2 regions of the Sphingopyxis sp. DBS4 genome follow, and region 1 is predicted to be linked to the other one. Evidence: riboswitches for the same ligand, from Rfam matches in the RefSeq annotation. Region 1 holds a riboswitch; the other holds the start of a gene.
What was found. A riboswitch is a leader RNA that binds a small molecule or an ion and turns the genes downstream of it on or off. The one in region 1 is predicted to bind glycine.
Positions count from the first base shown of each region.

Region 2: linked by a shared signal. The riboswitch ahead of gcvT (glycine cleavage system aminomethyltransferase GcvT) and the one ahead of NP825_RS04000 (S41 family peptidase) in region 1 are both predicted to bind glycine.

Region 1 covers NZ_CP102384.1:873,536-880,972, forward strand. Annotated here, with positions in the region: gene NP825_RS03990 (TonB-dependent siderophore receptor) at 1-872, opposite strand, end outside; gene NP825_RS03995 (Lrp/AsnC family transcriptional regulator) at 1,079-1,570, shown strand; glycine riboswitch at 1,599-1,690, shown strand; gene NP825_RS04000 (S41 family peptidase) at 1,791-5,045, shown strand; gene NP825_RS04005 (hypothetical protein) at 5,241-7,437, opposite strand, start outside.
Region 2 covers NZ_CP102384.1:2,762,958-2,770,394, reverse strand. Annotated here, with positions in the region: gene ftsZ (cell division protein FtsZ) at 1-268, shown strand, start outside; gene NP825_RS13150 (SPOR domain-containing protein) at 406-2,187, shown strand; gene NP825_RS13145 (deoxyguanosinetriphosphate triphosphohydrolase) at 2,184-3,356, shown strand; gene NP825_RS13140 (NAD(P)H-binding protein) at 3,424-4,068, shown strand; glycine riboswitch at 4,128-4,225, shown strand; glycine riboswitch at 4,226-4,334, shown strand; gene gcvT (glycine cleavage system aminomethyltransferase GcvT) at 4,388-5,521, shown strand; gene gcvH (glycine cleavage system protein GcvH) at 5,525-5,896, shown strand; gene NP825_RS13125 (glycosyltransferase) at 6,009-6,827, shown strand; gene gcvPA (aminomethyl-transferring glycine dehydrogenase subunit GcvPA) at 6,831-7,437, shown strand, end outside.

The sequences.
Region 1 (7,437 bases):
CCGTTCGGATTGTGGTTGATGCAGCGGAAGTTGCCCGAAGTGTCGCGGGCGTCGACGCGCTCGCCGCTCGTCGGATCGTAGACGAAATCCTGCCGGCACGCGGTCTGGGGCCGATCCTTGAGATCGAGCTCGAACTGCTGATCATATTCGAGCGCCGCGGTCACGTAGAAATTGTCGTAATTGCGGCCCCAGAAGGCGTTCGCCTGGACATAGCGCCCGCCGTGCTTTTCGGGGAGGCGGGCGAAGCCGCCGAGTTCGAGCCCGTCGCCGCCCTTGCGAGTGATGACGTTGATCACCCCGGCGATCGCATCAGAGCCATAGACCGAGGAAGCGCCGGTGGTCAGAACCTCGATCCGGTCGAGCGCGACCGAGGGGATGACGTTGAAATCGACCGGCGCGACCTGGCTTCCGGTTCCCGACGGGGCGATCCGCTGGCCGTTGAGCAGGGTCAGCGTCCGCGTCGCGCTCATGTTGCGCAGGCTGATCGTATTGACGTTGGCGCCGCCCAGCACAACCGATCCGCCGGCTCCGGTCGCCGAAAGCTGGTTGTTGATCTGCTGCGTGCCTGCCGCGGCGGTGGCATGCGCGACGATCTCCGCCGCGGTCGCATTGCCGAGCACGGCGCCCCGGTCCGCCTTGAGCACCTGCACCGGCGCGGTGGTCGAGAATTCCGACGGCAGGCGCGAGCCGGTGACGACGATGTCGCTTTCCGCCTCCTTGCTACCGGTATCGGGCGCGCTGTCGGCCGACCGGACCTCTGCGGCGTCGCCGTCGCGGGTGTCCGCATCGGCGGTTTGAGCCTGCGCCGCGGCCGAATGGGCGAGCGCCGCGATCAAAACCGCCGACGACACGCCATGAAAATTGAATCGCATGTTGATCCCTCCTCCCTGATCGGACCTTGCAGATTGGCTTCCGTTTGCGGACTGGCCCCCTAATGTCCGGTTTATGCAATGAGCTTGCTGATTTTCCCCGATACCGACACCTAGCATTCATCGGCCTTGCCGATCCCACCAAATTTCGGTGCCAAATTGGCTTGTGGAATGAAATATCGTCGTGATACGATATTATTATGGAAAATATGGAAACACTTGAGCTTGATCGGTTAGATTATCGAATCATGCATATCCTGGCGTCGGACGCGCGGTCGAGCGATGTCGCGATCGGCGAGGCGGTGGGGCTTTCGAGCAACGCCGCGGCGCGGCGGCGCCGGCTGCTCGAAGGCCATGGCGTGATCGAGCGATATACGGCGCAGTTCGATCTCGACCGGCTGGGTTTCGGCATCCTCGTCCTGGTGCAGATGGAGCTGGTGTCGCAGTCCGACGACGCGCTCGATCGCTTCGAAGCGGCGATCCAGAAATGCAGCGCGGTGTCGAAATGCTGGTTCGTGTCGGGCGACGTGGATTTCCTCGCGCTCGTGCATGTCCCGTCGCTGCACGACTTCGACGAAACCTATCGGCAGGAGCTGTCGAGCCTGCCGAATGTCGCGCGGATCCGCAGTTCCTTCGTCCTGCGCAGCGTGATCGACCGGCCCACGGCGCTGCGGGTGCTGGAGAGCGCCGGAAGGCCTTGACAAGCGGACGGACGCCGCGTCATCCTGAGCGAGTCGGATGGGAGAGAGCCTGCCTCGCGCAGGCCGCCGAAGGAGCAACCGCCCCGGAAACTCTCAGGCACGAAGGACCATCCGGCGCATGGAATCTGGAGAGAGGCGCGCAGGCGTCCGCCGACGGGATAACGATCTCAGGCACACGGACAGATGGGGCCCTGATACCTGCTCGGGAGGGGCTTCGTTCGTGAACTTCTTTTCAAAAGATCGTGCGCGCCAGCGCTTCATCGTCGCCGCGCTCCTCAGCAGCGTCGCCACCGCGGCGTCCGCGCAGGCGCCCGACCCCGCCGATCCTTATCTCCGTTATCCCGATGTGTGCGGATCGCGGATTGTCTTCAGCTTTGCGGGCGATCTGTGGCTACAGGATGGAACGGCGGCGGAAGCGCGGCGGCTGACCAGCACCCCCGGCCCCGAATATTTCGCGAAATTCTCGCCCGATTGCAAAATGCTGGCGTTCACCGCGCGCATCGACGGCGACGACCAGGCCTATGTGATGCCCGCCGACGGGGGCGAGGCAAGGCGTCTGACCAGCGCGCCCTCGCGCAAGGGGCTGTCGACGCGCTGGGGCAGCGATAATCAGGTGGTCGGCTGGACGCCCGATGGGAGCGCCATCCTCATCCGGTCGATGCGCGACGCGGCGATGCTGTCGCAGAGCAACCTCTATACCGTCAGCCTGGCGACGCGCACGATCGAGCCCGCCGGCACCGCGCGCGCCGGCGCCGGGGTCTTCTCGCCCGATGGAACGCAGATCCTCTATTCGCCCTGGTCGCGCGATTTCCGAACCTGGAAACATTATCGCGGGGGCTGGGCGCAGGACCTGTGGATCTATGATCGGTCGAGCGGCGCGGCGCGGCAGCTCACCCGGACCGATGCGACCGAACGCGACCCGATGTGGACACGGCAGGGCCTCTTCTTTCTCTCCGACCGGAACGGGGCGATGAACCTGTTCCGCGCCGATCCGGCAACCGGCGAGGCCGAGCAGCTCACGCGGCACGAGAGCGACGCGAAATGGGCGTCGGCCGATCGCGCAGGAGCCATCGTTTATGAGGTCGACGGCCGCATCTGGCGCTTCGATCCGGCGACCGGTGCCTCAGAGCAGCAGGTGATCCGGGTCTCGTCGGATGCGTTGCAGGCGCGCCCGCGCTTCGCGCGCTATGGCGAGGCGATCGACAGCTTCGTCCCGACGCCCGATGGCGATCGCGCGCTCTTCGTGGCGCGGGGCGACATATTCGATCTGGCCGCGGGCGACGCACCGGTCCGTGCCGTAACCGCGAGTTCCGACGCCCAGGAGCGCGAGGCCGCCATGTCGAGCGACGGCAAATGGATCGCCTATGTCTCCGACCGGGGCGGCGAGGAGGAACTGTGGATCGCGTCTGCCGACGGCGGTGCCGCGCGGCAACTCACCTCGGGTCACCATGATCGCTTCTCGCGGCCGCAATGGGCGCCCGACGGCAAGCGCATCGCCCTGTCGGGGAAGGACGGGGCAATCTATCTGGTCGATGTCGCGAGCGGAGCGATGCGCGAGGCTGGGCGCAGCGGCAGCGTCTTCGTCAACGATTATGCCTGGTCGCCCAACAGCCGCTATCTCGCCTACACGCGCTTCGGCCCAGCCGATATGGGACAGGTGCAGATCCTCGACGTTGCGACCGGCAAGACCGTCGCGGCGAGCGATCCGCTCTATAACATGTCGCAGCCGGCCTTTTCGCCTGACGGCAATTATCTCTATGCGCTGACCGACCGCCAGTTCCGGGGCCGGTTCGAGGGGCGCGAGTGGAATTTCCAGGTGCCGCGCCAGCGCTCGATCGCCATCCTGCCGCTTCGCGCAGGGCTACCCGATCCCTTCCTGACCGCGAGCAAGGACGAAACCGTTCCGCCGCTCGCGACGATCGATTTCGACGGGCTGATCGACCGCCTCGCGCCGACGCCGATCGCGAGCGCGAACATCGACGCCTTCACCGTCGGCAAGGACGATATTGTCTATTCGGCGGCGATCGCGGACGACGATGCCTATCGGCTGAGCGCCTATTCGTTCGAGAAGAAGGAAACGCGCACCGTCGCGGATCGCGTCGATGCGGTGGCTTTCCTGCCCTGGAGCGCGTCTGCGGTGACGCGGCGCGAGAAGGATTATGCGCTGCTCGATACCGCCAGCGGCAAGGCGAGGAAGCTCGACATCGGCCGCCTCACCGGAACGATCGCGCCGCGCGAGGAATGGCGCGCGGTCTTCGACGAGGTCTGTCGACGCTACCGCGACTTCTTCTACGACGCGAAGATGCACGGCTTCGACTGGGCGGCGCTGTGCGCGCGCTATCGCGCCGATCTGCCGCGCATCGGCAGCCGGGGCGACCTGACCGAGGTCATCGGGCGCATGGTGTCGGAACTGAACGTCGGCCATGCCTATATCGATGGGCGCGACGAATGGCAGCCCGCGACGCCGGGGTCGGCGGCGCTCGGCGCGGTCTGGGTCTTCGACGCCGCGAAAGCGCGCTGGCGCATCAGCCATATCTATGCGGGCGACCCCGTCGATCCGCTCTATCGCTCGCCGCTCGGCGCGCTCGGCAAGGAAGTGCGGGTCGGCGACTGGCTGTTCGCGATCGACGGTCGCGCGCTCGATGCCCGCACCGACCCGTTCGAGGCGCTGATCGGCAAGGCGGACAAGGAGGTCGCGCTGACGATCGGCCGCGACGGCGTGAAAGGCGAGCGGACGCTGGTCGTCAAGCCGATCGCCAGCCAGGAGGGGCTGGCCTATCGTGAATGGAGCGAAAACAACCGGCATCTCGTCGATCGGGTGTCGGGTGGACGGATCGGCTATGTCCATATCCCCGCCATGTCGCCGCAGGGGCTGGCGGAGTTCGCGCGCGGTTATTTCGGACAAATCCGCAAGGATGGGTTGATCGTCGATATTCGCGGCAATCTGGGCGGCAGCGGATCGCCGCTCGTCATCGACCGGCTGCTGCGCCCCTTCCTGACGACCGGGCATGTCAAGGGAATGGACTATCCGACGACCTACCCCTGGGGCGGGTTCACGCAGGTGTTCACCGGAAAACTCGCGCTGCTCGTCAACGAAGCAACGATGTCCGACGGCGATACCATGGCCTATGAATGGCGGCAGGCGAAGCTGGGTCCGATCTATGGAAAGCGGACCTGGGGCGGGGTGATCGGCACCGGATCGACCGGGCCGCTGCTCGACGGGACCGAGACCAATGTGCCGCAATATGCGCTCGCCGCAACTGACGGATCGTGGATCGTCGAGGGCGAAGGGGTGAAGCCCGATGTCGAAATCGGTTTCGACGCGGATGCGAAGCTGGGTGGCGACGATCCGCAACTTGCGGAAGCGGCGCGTCTGCTCGCCACGCAGATATCCGGGCACCCAGGGACGCTTCCCAACGCTTCGCCAGGGCCTGACAAGCGCGATGTGCAATCCGTTACGGGTACGAGGGATTGACTGGAATTCCATTCGCTAGCCGGTTTCGAGTGGCTGAAACCATAGGGCGGCGGTTGTTGGGCACCCCGCCGCTGCGGGCGAAGTGCTGACGGTGAGGCGTCACAGCCAAGCAAACTCGTTGGAGTTCGACGCAAGGCTGACTCCCCCACGCTCCCAGCCCCAGTTTTTCCGGGGCCGGGAGCCGGGGGATCAATTCTAGAAGCCGAAGGCCACGCCAACCCGGCCGCCAGTCGTTCCCTTGACGGTCGATCCGGCAAAGCCGCCGCTGACGTACACGCGCGGTGTCAGGCGAACCACCGCGGCGCCGGAGAAGCCCTGCTCGCCCTGATAGGTCGCAAGGTTGAACGAGACCGAGACATTGCTGTCGGGGACGATCATCGTGCCCCCCATCGCCATCGCGGTAACGATGCCGCCGGTCGCTTCGCGAAAGCGCCGGTCGTTGCCGAGGCTGAGCGCATCGATGCGGCTGTTGAGCGCGGCAACATTGGTATCGAGCGCGCCGATCGCCGAGCCGACGTCGTGATAGGCGGTGCCGCCGACCGAATAGCTCGGCGCGCTGACCGCCCCCGTCGCCGTATCATAACTCGCGCCGCTGCCGAGCGCCGCCGCCAGGCTGACCCCCGCGGTGTCGCCGCGCAGGACCGCCGTTGTCGCCGCTGCCTGTGCGCCGTTTGCCGTGGTCTGGGCGGTGGCGGCATTGGCGAGCGCGGTGTTCGCGGTGCCTTGCGCCGCCGCCGCTTCGGTGCGGGCGGTGTTCGCCGTTCCCTGTGCGGCGGTCGCGCCTGCGAGCGCCGTGTTTGCCGTCGTCTGCGCGGCCGCGGCGTTGGTCAGCGCCGTCGTCGCGGTCGTCTGGGCCGCGGCGGCTTCCGTGCGCGCCGTATCGGCGGTCGTTTGCGCGGTCGCGGCATTGGCCAGCGCCGTATCGGCCGTTCCTTGTGCCGCCGCGGCGTTGGCGAGCGCGGTGGTTGCAGTGGTCTGCGCGGCCGCCGCCGCATTGCCCTGTGCGGCGAGCGCGGCATTGAGCTGCGCGACGTTCACCGCGTCGGTATCGGTGGTGCCGGCGGCGACATTGGTGATCGCCCGCTCATTGCCCGCCGACCCCACCGACACGGTGTTGGCGCGCGTTGCGGTCGAATTGGCGCCGATGGCGACCGCGCCCTCGGCAAAGGCCGTCGCACTGTCGCCCAGCGCCACCGAACGGTCGCTGCTGGCAAAGGCGCCCGCGCCGATGGCCACGGCGTCCTCCCCGGCGCCGCCGCGGTTGCCCAGCATGATGCTGTCGGCCCCGTTCGCCAGCGCCTGGCCGCCGATGGCGATGCTGTTGGCGCCGATCGCGCGCGTCGTCAGCGTGTCGCCGCCGCCGATGGCGATGCTGTTGTCGCCGATCGCCTGCGCCTGTTGCCCCAGCGCCACGGCCGATTGTCCCGTCGCCTGCGTCAGTTCGCCCAGCGCAACGGTTCCGCGGCCCTGTGCATTGGCCTGGTCGCCCAGCGCCAATGCGCTGGCGCCGTTCGCGACCGAAGCATTGCCCAGCGCCACCGCACCGGTGCCGGTGGCGGTGTTGTCGGCGCCGACGGCGACCGCGCCGGTGCCGGTCGCGACATTGGGATCGCCGATCGCGACCGCGCCGTTGCCCGAGGCGACATTCTGCGATCCGATCGATACCGCCTTGCCGTCCTGCGCGGTGGCGCCCATGCCGATGGCGACGGCTTCGTCGCTGTCGGCTGAGGCGTCCGTGCCGACGGCAATGGCGTTTTCTCCGATCGCGTAGCCGCCGCCCACGCCGCTGTCCTCAAGGCGGGACAGGCGGCCGTCGGTATAAAAAGCCTCAGTTTCCAGGTCGAGGACGCGATCTTCGACGCCGTCGATCAGGTCGGTGGTGTCTGCGATGTCCTGCTTGACGGCATAAAGCTGGCTGCCGGTGACGGCATCCGAGCTGCCGTCGAATATCTCACCATCGGCGGCATTGATGATCCGCCGCTTGATCGTGTCGCTGCCGACGCTGACGACATATTCCCCCGCCGTTGTGGACCCGGTGCCGAGCGCGACCGAATTGCTGCCGGCCGAGCTGCCGTTGCCGATCGCCACACCGCCGCCCAGCGAATAGACATCGTTGCCGATCGAGATGCCGCCGGTGCCGCGCGCGAGATTGCCGATGAAGATACCTCCGCCATTGCCGGTGGCCTCGTGGCCGATCGCGATCGTGTTTTCGTCCGACGCGAATGCCTTGTAACCAACCGCGGTTGCGGTGGCCCCGGTCGCGTGCGCGAAAGCCCCGACCGTCGTCGCGCCTGCCGCATCGGCGCTGGACCCCGCGCCGACCGACACCGTCTCCTCGGCGGTGGCCTGCGCCTGACGGCCGCAGGCGACGCTGGAGGCGTTTGATACCGAA
Region 2 (7,437 bases), 1.9 Mb from region 1:
GCAGGTCGCGGCGCGCTACGACGATACCGCTGACGAGTTGGTGCTCAGCGAGCCCGAGGCTCCGACCGGCTATCAGCCTGCCGCCCCGGCTGCCGAAGCAGCCCCGCACGCTGCGCCTGCCGAGGATGCGCCTGCGCGCTCGCTCGGTGGCGGAACGCTGTTCGAGCGCATGTCGCGCCTGTCGCGCGGTTCGACCGCCGACCGCGAAGAGGGCAAGGAGGACGGGGTCGATATCCCGCGCTTCCTCGGACGGCAGAACAACCAGTAACAGGGCAGTAAGCGGCCGTTGCTCCGGGCAAGGCGGGCCTGAAATCGGGATGATCTGACTTGCCCTTGCGGCCATGGAAAGCGATGCGGCGACAGGGTTGGGCCGCCGGACCCGGACGGGCCCGGCGCTTGGCCGCGGTGGCGGGCGCGCTGCTGCTGACGAGCGCGATCGCCACGCCTGCGCTTGCCTTTCAGGCAGCGACGCCCGACGCGGCGACGAAAGCGGCGATGGACAAGCGCACCGCGGCGCGAACGCTGCTGTCGTCGGCGCTCGGGCGGCTGGCGACGAACAGCAATGACGCCGCGGCGCTGCTCGATGCCGGGCGCGCTTCGAACGAGCTCGAGGATTATCGTGCGGCGGTCGGCTTCCTGACCCGCGCCGAGCAGGCGAGCCCGCGCGATGGCGCGGTCAAGGCGGCGCTCGGCTCGGCGATGGTCCACATGGAAAGCCCGACGCGCGCGCTCGACTATTTCGGCGAAGCGCAGCTTCTCGGCGCGCCCGAACGCCTGTTCCTTGCCGACCGCGGGCTCGCGCGCGACCTGCTGGGACAGCAGGATGCGGCGCAGCGCGACTATCAGCTCGCGCTGTCGATCGCCCCCAATGACGAGGTGACGCGCCGTTATGCGCTCTCGCTCGGGATCAGCGGCGAGCCTGACCGCGCTGTGCAGTTGCTGACCCCGCAGCTTCGCGCGCAGGATCGTGCGGCATGGCGGCTGCGCGCGATGATCCTGGCGATGAACGGCCGCGATGCCGAGGCGACCGAGATCGTCAATGCGACGATGCCGCCGGCGCTCGCGCAGAATATCCTGCCCTATCTGACGCAGATGGACCGGCTCAACCCGGCGCAGCAAGCCGCCGCCGCGCATTTCGGTCGCTTCCCGAGCGGCGAGCTCGGCCCGCGCCGCAAGCCGGTGCAGGTCGCCGCCGCGACGCCGGCTCCGACGCCTCCGCCCGCAGTCACAACCGGCAAAAGGGCGGAACGAAGTAAGCCGCCAGCATCGGCCATGCCGAAACCCGCTTCGAAACCGGCGCCGAAACCCGTGCCGGTCGTTTCGCCGGCGCCGCGACCGGCAGCATCCGCGGTACCCGTCCCAGCGGCAGCTCCGCCCGCGTCGCAGCCCCCCGCCGCGCATAGTCCCGCTCCCTCCGCCGCCGGCAGTCCGGCGCCGGTTCCCGCAAGGACGGAAGTGGCTATCGCCACGCCGCCTGCCCCCGTTTCGTCGGCGCCGGCTTCGTCTGCGCCTGCTCCCTCCACGGCTGCGCCCGTTGCCCCGATCGGCACCAATCCCGTGCAGTCGTCCACGCCCGTCGGTCCCGGCTTTTCGATCGCCGATGTCGGACGCCCCGCGCCGGCTCCGGCGGCGGTTCCCATGACGCCGCCGCCTTCGATCGCCCCGGCGGGAAGCGCGGTGACGCCCGAGGCGCCGCTGGCCTCGCTCGCCGCTATCGCCAGCTCGATCGAGATTCCGCCCGAGGAACTGGCGCGGCCCGACAATGCGATCGGTGCCGATACGCTCGCCAAGCTGCGCGAGGACAAGAAGCGCGCCGACGCCGCCGAAGAGGCGAAGCGCGAGAAGGAAGAGGCGGCCGCCAAGGCGAAGGCCGAAGCCGACGCGAAAGCCAAGGCCGAAGCGGCCGAAAAGAAAGCGAATCCCGCGCGCATCTGGGTGCAGATCGCGACCGGCGCCAATGCCAAGGCGCTGGCGTTCGACTATGGCAAGTTCGCGAAGAAGAACCCCGCGCTGTTCAAGGGCAAATCGGCCGCGACGACCGAATGGGGCAAGACGCGGCGCCTGCTCGTCGGGCCGTTCAAGGATCGCGCGGCGGCGCAGGACTGGCTCGGCGACTACAAGAAGGCGGGCGGCGACGGATTCCTGTTCAACAGCGACGCCGGCCAGAGCGTCGACCCGGTCAAATGAGCGTCGCCGCCTGCGCCAGCAATCCGGCGCAGAGCCGCGGCCGCCGCCACGAGGAACCCGGCCGCGTCGTGCGCGGCCCGCGCGACGCCTTTCAGCGCGACCGCGACCGCATCATCCACTCGATCGCCTTTCGCCGCCTGCGCCACAAGACGCAGGTCTTCGTCGCGCCCGACGGCGACCATTACCGCGTCCGCCTGACTCACAGCATCGAGGTCGCGCAGATCGGTCGCGGCATTGCCCGCGCGCTCGGCCTCAACGAGGATCTGACCGAGGCACTGTGCCTCGCGCATGACATCGGCCACCCACCTTTCGGCCATGCCGGCGAGGACGCGCTGAAGGCCGCGATGTTTGATCACGGCGGCTTCGATCATAACGGCCATACGCTGCGGACATTGGCGCGGCTCGAATGTCCCTATCCGCGCTTCGACGGGCTGAACCTCAGCTGGGAGACGCTGGAGGGGCTCGCCAAGCACAACGGCCCGGTGCGCCGCCCCGGCTGGGCGCTGGCCGAGATCGACGGCGAATTTCCGCTCGACCTTGTGAGCCACGCCAGCCTTGAGGCGCAGATCGCGGCGGTCGCCGACGACATCGCCTATGACAATCACGACATCGACGATGGGCTGCGCGCGGGATTGCTGACGCTCGACCAGTTGATGGGCCAGCCGTTCGTCGCCGCCAATTACCGCGCGGTCGAGGGCCGCTTTCCCGGCGCGCCGCGCGACCGCTTGCTGCGCGAACTGGTGCGCGACCAGATCGGCGTCATGGTCAACGACGTGATCGCCGCGACCGAAGCGAACGTCGCCGCCGCCGGTGTCGCGAGCGTCGGCGAAGTTCGCGCGGCGGGCGGCACGCTCGGCGATTTCTCGGACGAACTCGCGAGGGCGGAGCGCGACCTCAAGCGCTTCATGTATGCGAACCTCTACCACCATCCCTCGCAGATCGAGGCGGCGGCGGGGGCGAAGGAGGTCGTGTCGCGCCTGTTCGACGTCTACGCCGCCGACCCGCGCCTGATGGGCGAGGACTGGGCCTCGCGCCTTCCCGCAGGGGAGGGCGCGACGGTACGCCATATCGGTGATTATATCGCCGGCATGACCGACCGCTTCGCGATCGATCGCTTCGCGGAGATATTTGGGCGCGGGGCGGTGCCGGAGGCGTTGGCGCACGCTTGATCGACGGTGCGAAAATAACCACAGGCCCACGTTGCCAACCCGACCCGGCGCAGCTTAGGATCGCCCCATGGCGTCACCCGACATCTTGCTGCTTGGCGCAACCGGCCTCGTCGGCGGCATCGTGGCGCGGTCGGTCGCGGCGACGATCCTCGTCCGCCGCGCGCCCGATTATCAATATTCGCAGCCGGAGATGGACGTTGCGCCCAGCGAGCAATGGCCCGCGATCATCGCCGGCCGGCGACCTGCGACCCTCATCTCCTGTCTCGGCACCACGATCCGGCAGGCGGGGTCGCAGGCAGCCTTTCGGGCGGTCGATCATGATCTGGCCCTCGCTTGCGCGCGAGCCGCGAAGGAGGCGGGCGCGCGGCATATGATCGCGGTCAGCAGCGTCGGGGCGTCGTCGCAAGCCTCCAATTTCTATCTGCGGACCAAGGGCGAGGTCGAGGATGATCTTCGCGCGCTGGCGTTCGACCGGCTCGATTTGCTTCGCCCCGGCCTGCTGACCGGCGAGCGTCAGGGGCCGCCGCGGCTGGGCGAGGGGATTGCGATGGTCGCGGCGCCGCTGACCGATGCGCTGCTCCATGGATCGCTGCGTCGCTATCGCTCGATTCCGGCAGAAAGGGTCGCACAGGCGATCGTCACCCTGACCGGCGAGCGGGCGTCCGGCGTCTATATCCACGAAAACGACGCGATCCGCGCGCTCGCCGATTGACTCCGCAAAAAGGCGACGCCAAGGCTCGGGCGTCTGTCGGGTCTCCTTGCGGAGATTCGGCCGGCCGCGCGGGAGAGCGCGGGGCAGGGCGACCTGCACCGCCACCGAAGGAGCAACCGCCCCGGAAACTCTCAGGTCAACGGACCGCGCAGGCTGGAACGGACACTCTGGAAAGCGTTCCGGCGAAGGTCGTCGGGACCACCGAAGGGGTAACCCTGCGTTCTCGCAGGGGAAAACTCTCAGGTTCCCGTGACAGAGGGGGCATGGCGACAGGACGGCATCGGGCCGCGCCTCGCCATGTCAACCGCGGGAGACTGACATGACCGAAACGGACTTTACGGGCGAGGAAGCGGTTCCCACCGCAACGCTGCCGCTCGACGCCTGGCACCGCGCGAAGGGCGGCCGGATGGTCGAATTCGCCGGCTATTGGATGCCGATCCAATATGAAGGCATCATGGCCGAACATCAGTGGACGCGCGAGAATGCGGGTCTGTTCGACGTCAGCCATATGGGGCAGCTCAGTCTTGAAGGCGAAGGCGCCGTGGAAGCGCTTGAAGCGCTCGTCCCCGGCGACATCGCGGCGCTCAAGCCCGGTCGGATGCGCTATTCGCTGCTGCTCGGCGAAGATGGCGGCATACTCGACGACCTGATGATCACCAACGAAGGCGACCAGCTCGGCATCGTCGTCAATGGCGCGGTCAAATGGGACGACATTGCGCATCTTCGCGAGCATCTTCCCGATGATGTTACGCTCAACCACAACGAGGATTACGGTCTGCTCGCGCTGCAGGGGCCGAAGGCGGCCGAAGCGCTCGCGCGTCTCGTTCCCGAAAGCGCCGGCCTTGTCTTCATGCAGGCTGCGCAGGCGACCTGGAACGGCCATGCGATCGCGCTCAGCCGCTCGGGCTATACCGGCGAGGACGGTTTCGAAATCTCGCTTCCGAACGAAGCGCTCGCGGCTTTTGCCGACGCGCTGTGCGCGATGGATGAGGTGAAACCGATCGGGCTCGGTGCGCGCGATAGCTTGCGGCTCGAAGCGGGACTTCCCCTCTACGGCCACGATCTCAGCGAAGACACCGATCCGATCGAGGGCGACCTTGGTTTTGCGATCGGCAAGCGCCGCCGCGAGGAAGCGAATTTCCCCGGCGCCGCGCGCATTCTCGGCCATCTTGCCGACGGTCCGCCGCGCAAGCGCGTGGGCCTGCTCGTCGATGGCAAGCTGCCGGTGCGTGAAGGCGCGAAGCTGTTCGACGGCAACACAGAGATCGGCGTCGTGACTTCGGGCGGCTTTGCCCCCAGCGTCGGCGCGCCGATCGCCATGGGTTATGTGCCGCGCGATCACGCGGTGCCCGGCACCGCCATCGCCGCCGAAGTTCGCGGCAAGCGCGTGCCTTGCACCGTCGCCGCCATGCCCTTCGTTCCCCATAATTATGTCCGCAAACAGGGAGGCTGACCGATGCCGCGTTATTATACCGAAGAGCATGAATGGGTCGATGTCGACGGCGACATCGCGACGGTCGGCATCACCGACTTCGCGCAGAGCCAGCTCGGCGACATCGTGTTCGTCGAGGTTCCCGACACCGGCGCCGAACTGGCTGCGGGCGGTGACGCCGCGGTCGTCGAATCGGTCAAGGCCGCGAGCGACGTCTATGCGCCGGTCGACGGCGTGGTGACCGAAGGCAACGGCCAGCTCGAAGAGGATCCGGCGCTCGTCAACAGCGACCCGGAGGGCGAAGGCTGGTTCTTCCGCATGACGCTGACCGACAAGAGCCAGCTCGACGGTCTGATGAACGCCGAAGCCTACAAGGCCTTCATCGCCGATCTTTGACTTGTCCTCCCCTCCCGCAGGCGGGAGGGGTCGGGGGTGGGCTTTGGGCAAGCCTGCTCTCGCCGCCATGCCCACCCCCGGCCCCTCCCGCCTGCGGGAGGGGGGAGATGATGTGAGCGCATCCGCCGCCCTCGCCGATTGCCGCCTGATGGTGGCGACGCCCATCTATGACGGGGCGCAGGGTAGCTATGTCCGCGCGGCGCTCGACCTCGCGTTGAAGGCGCAGGCGGCGGGCGTCGCGGTGCGCTTCGAGTTCATTCTTTACCAGCCGTCGATCACGCGCGCGCGCGATCTGCTGGCGGCGATCTTCCGCGCCAGCGATTCCACCCATCTACTGTTCGTCGACGCCGATATCGATTTCGCGGCTGACGACGTCTTTTCGATGCTGGCCGCGATGCGCGAGCGGGACGATTGCGCGATCCTTGCCGCCGCTTGCCCGCGACGGATGGTCAACTGGTCCAACGTCGCACGCGCGGTCGAGCGTGGGATGGCGAAGGACGATCCGGGCGACCTCGCGCGCTTCGGCGGCGAGTTCGCGCTGCATTTCCTGCATCGGGACCAGCGGTTCGCGCTGACCGACCTCGTCGAGTTGACGCGAGCCGGGACGGGGATGATGCTGATCCGCCGCGACGTGCTCGATGGACTCGCCGCGCGGCACCCTGAGCTTGGCTTTCGCACCGACCCCGGCGAGCGCGCCGCGCACGGCGTCGCGGACAGCGAGCAGAGCTTCTTCCTGCCGATGATCGACCCGGACAGCCGCGAATTGCTGTCCGACGATTATGCCTTTTGCCGCCGCGCGCGCGATGCGGGTTTCCGCATCTGGCTCGCGCCATGGGTCCGCACGACGCACAGCGGCCCCGCGATCTTTCAGGGATCGCTTCCCGACCTCGCCCAGCTTTTTGCCGTCCATTCCGCTTCTTCCACGGAGTAGTTCATGCGTTATCTTCCCCTTACCAGCGACGACCGCGCGGCGATGCTCGCCGCCGTCGGCGCCGCGTCGATCGACGATCTGTTCGTCGACGTGCCTGCCGAAGCGCGGCTCGACGGTACGATCGCCGGGCTTCCCGACCATGCCAGCGAGCTTGCGGTCGAGCGCCATATGGCGGCGCTCGCGCGGCGGAACATGGCGGCGGGCGACGGACCCTTCTTCCTCGGCGCGGGCGCCTATCGCCACCATGTCCCGGCGAGCGTCGACCATCTGATCCAGCGCGGCGAGTTCCTGACCGCCTACACCCCCTATCAGCCCGAAATCGCGCAGGGCACGCTGCAGATGCTGTTCGAGTTCCAGAGCCAGGTCGCGCGCCTGCTCGGCACCGACGTCGCCAATGCCTCGATGTACGACGGCTCGACCGCCTGCTGGGAAGCGATTGTCATGGCGCGGCGCGTCACGCGGCGCAGCAAGGCTTTGCTCTCGACCGGGCTTCATCCGCATTATCGCAGCGTCGCGCGGACGATGGCGAACTATACCGGCGACGTGCTCGTAGACGGCGATCCGGCGCTCGAGGCCGGCACCGACTGGGCCGCGCTCGCGGCGGCGGTCG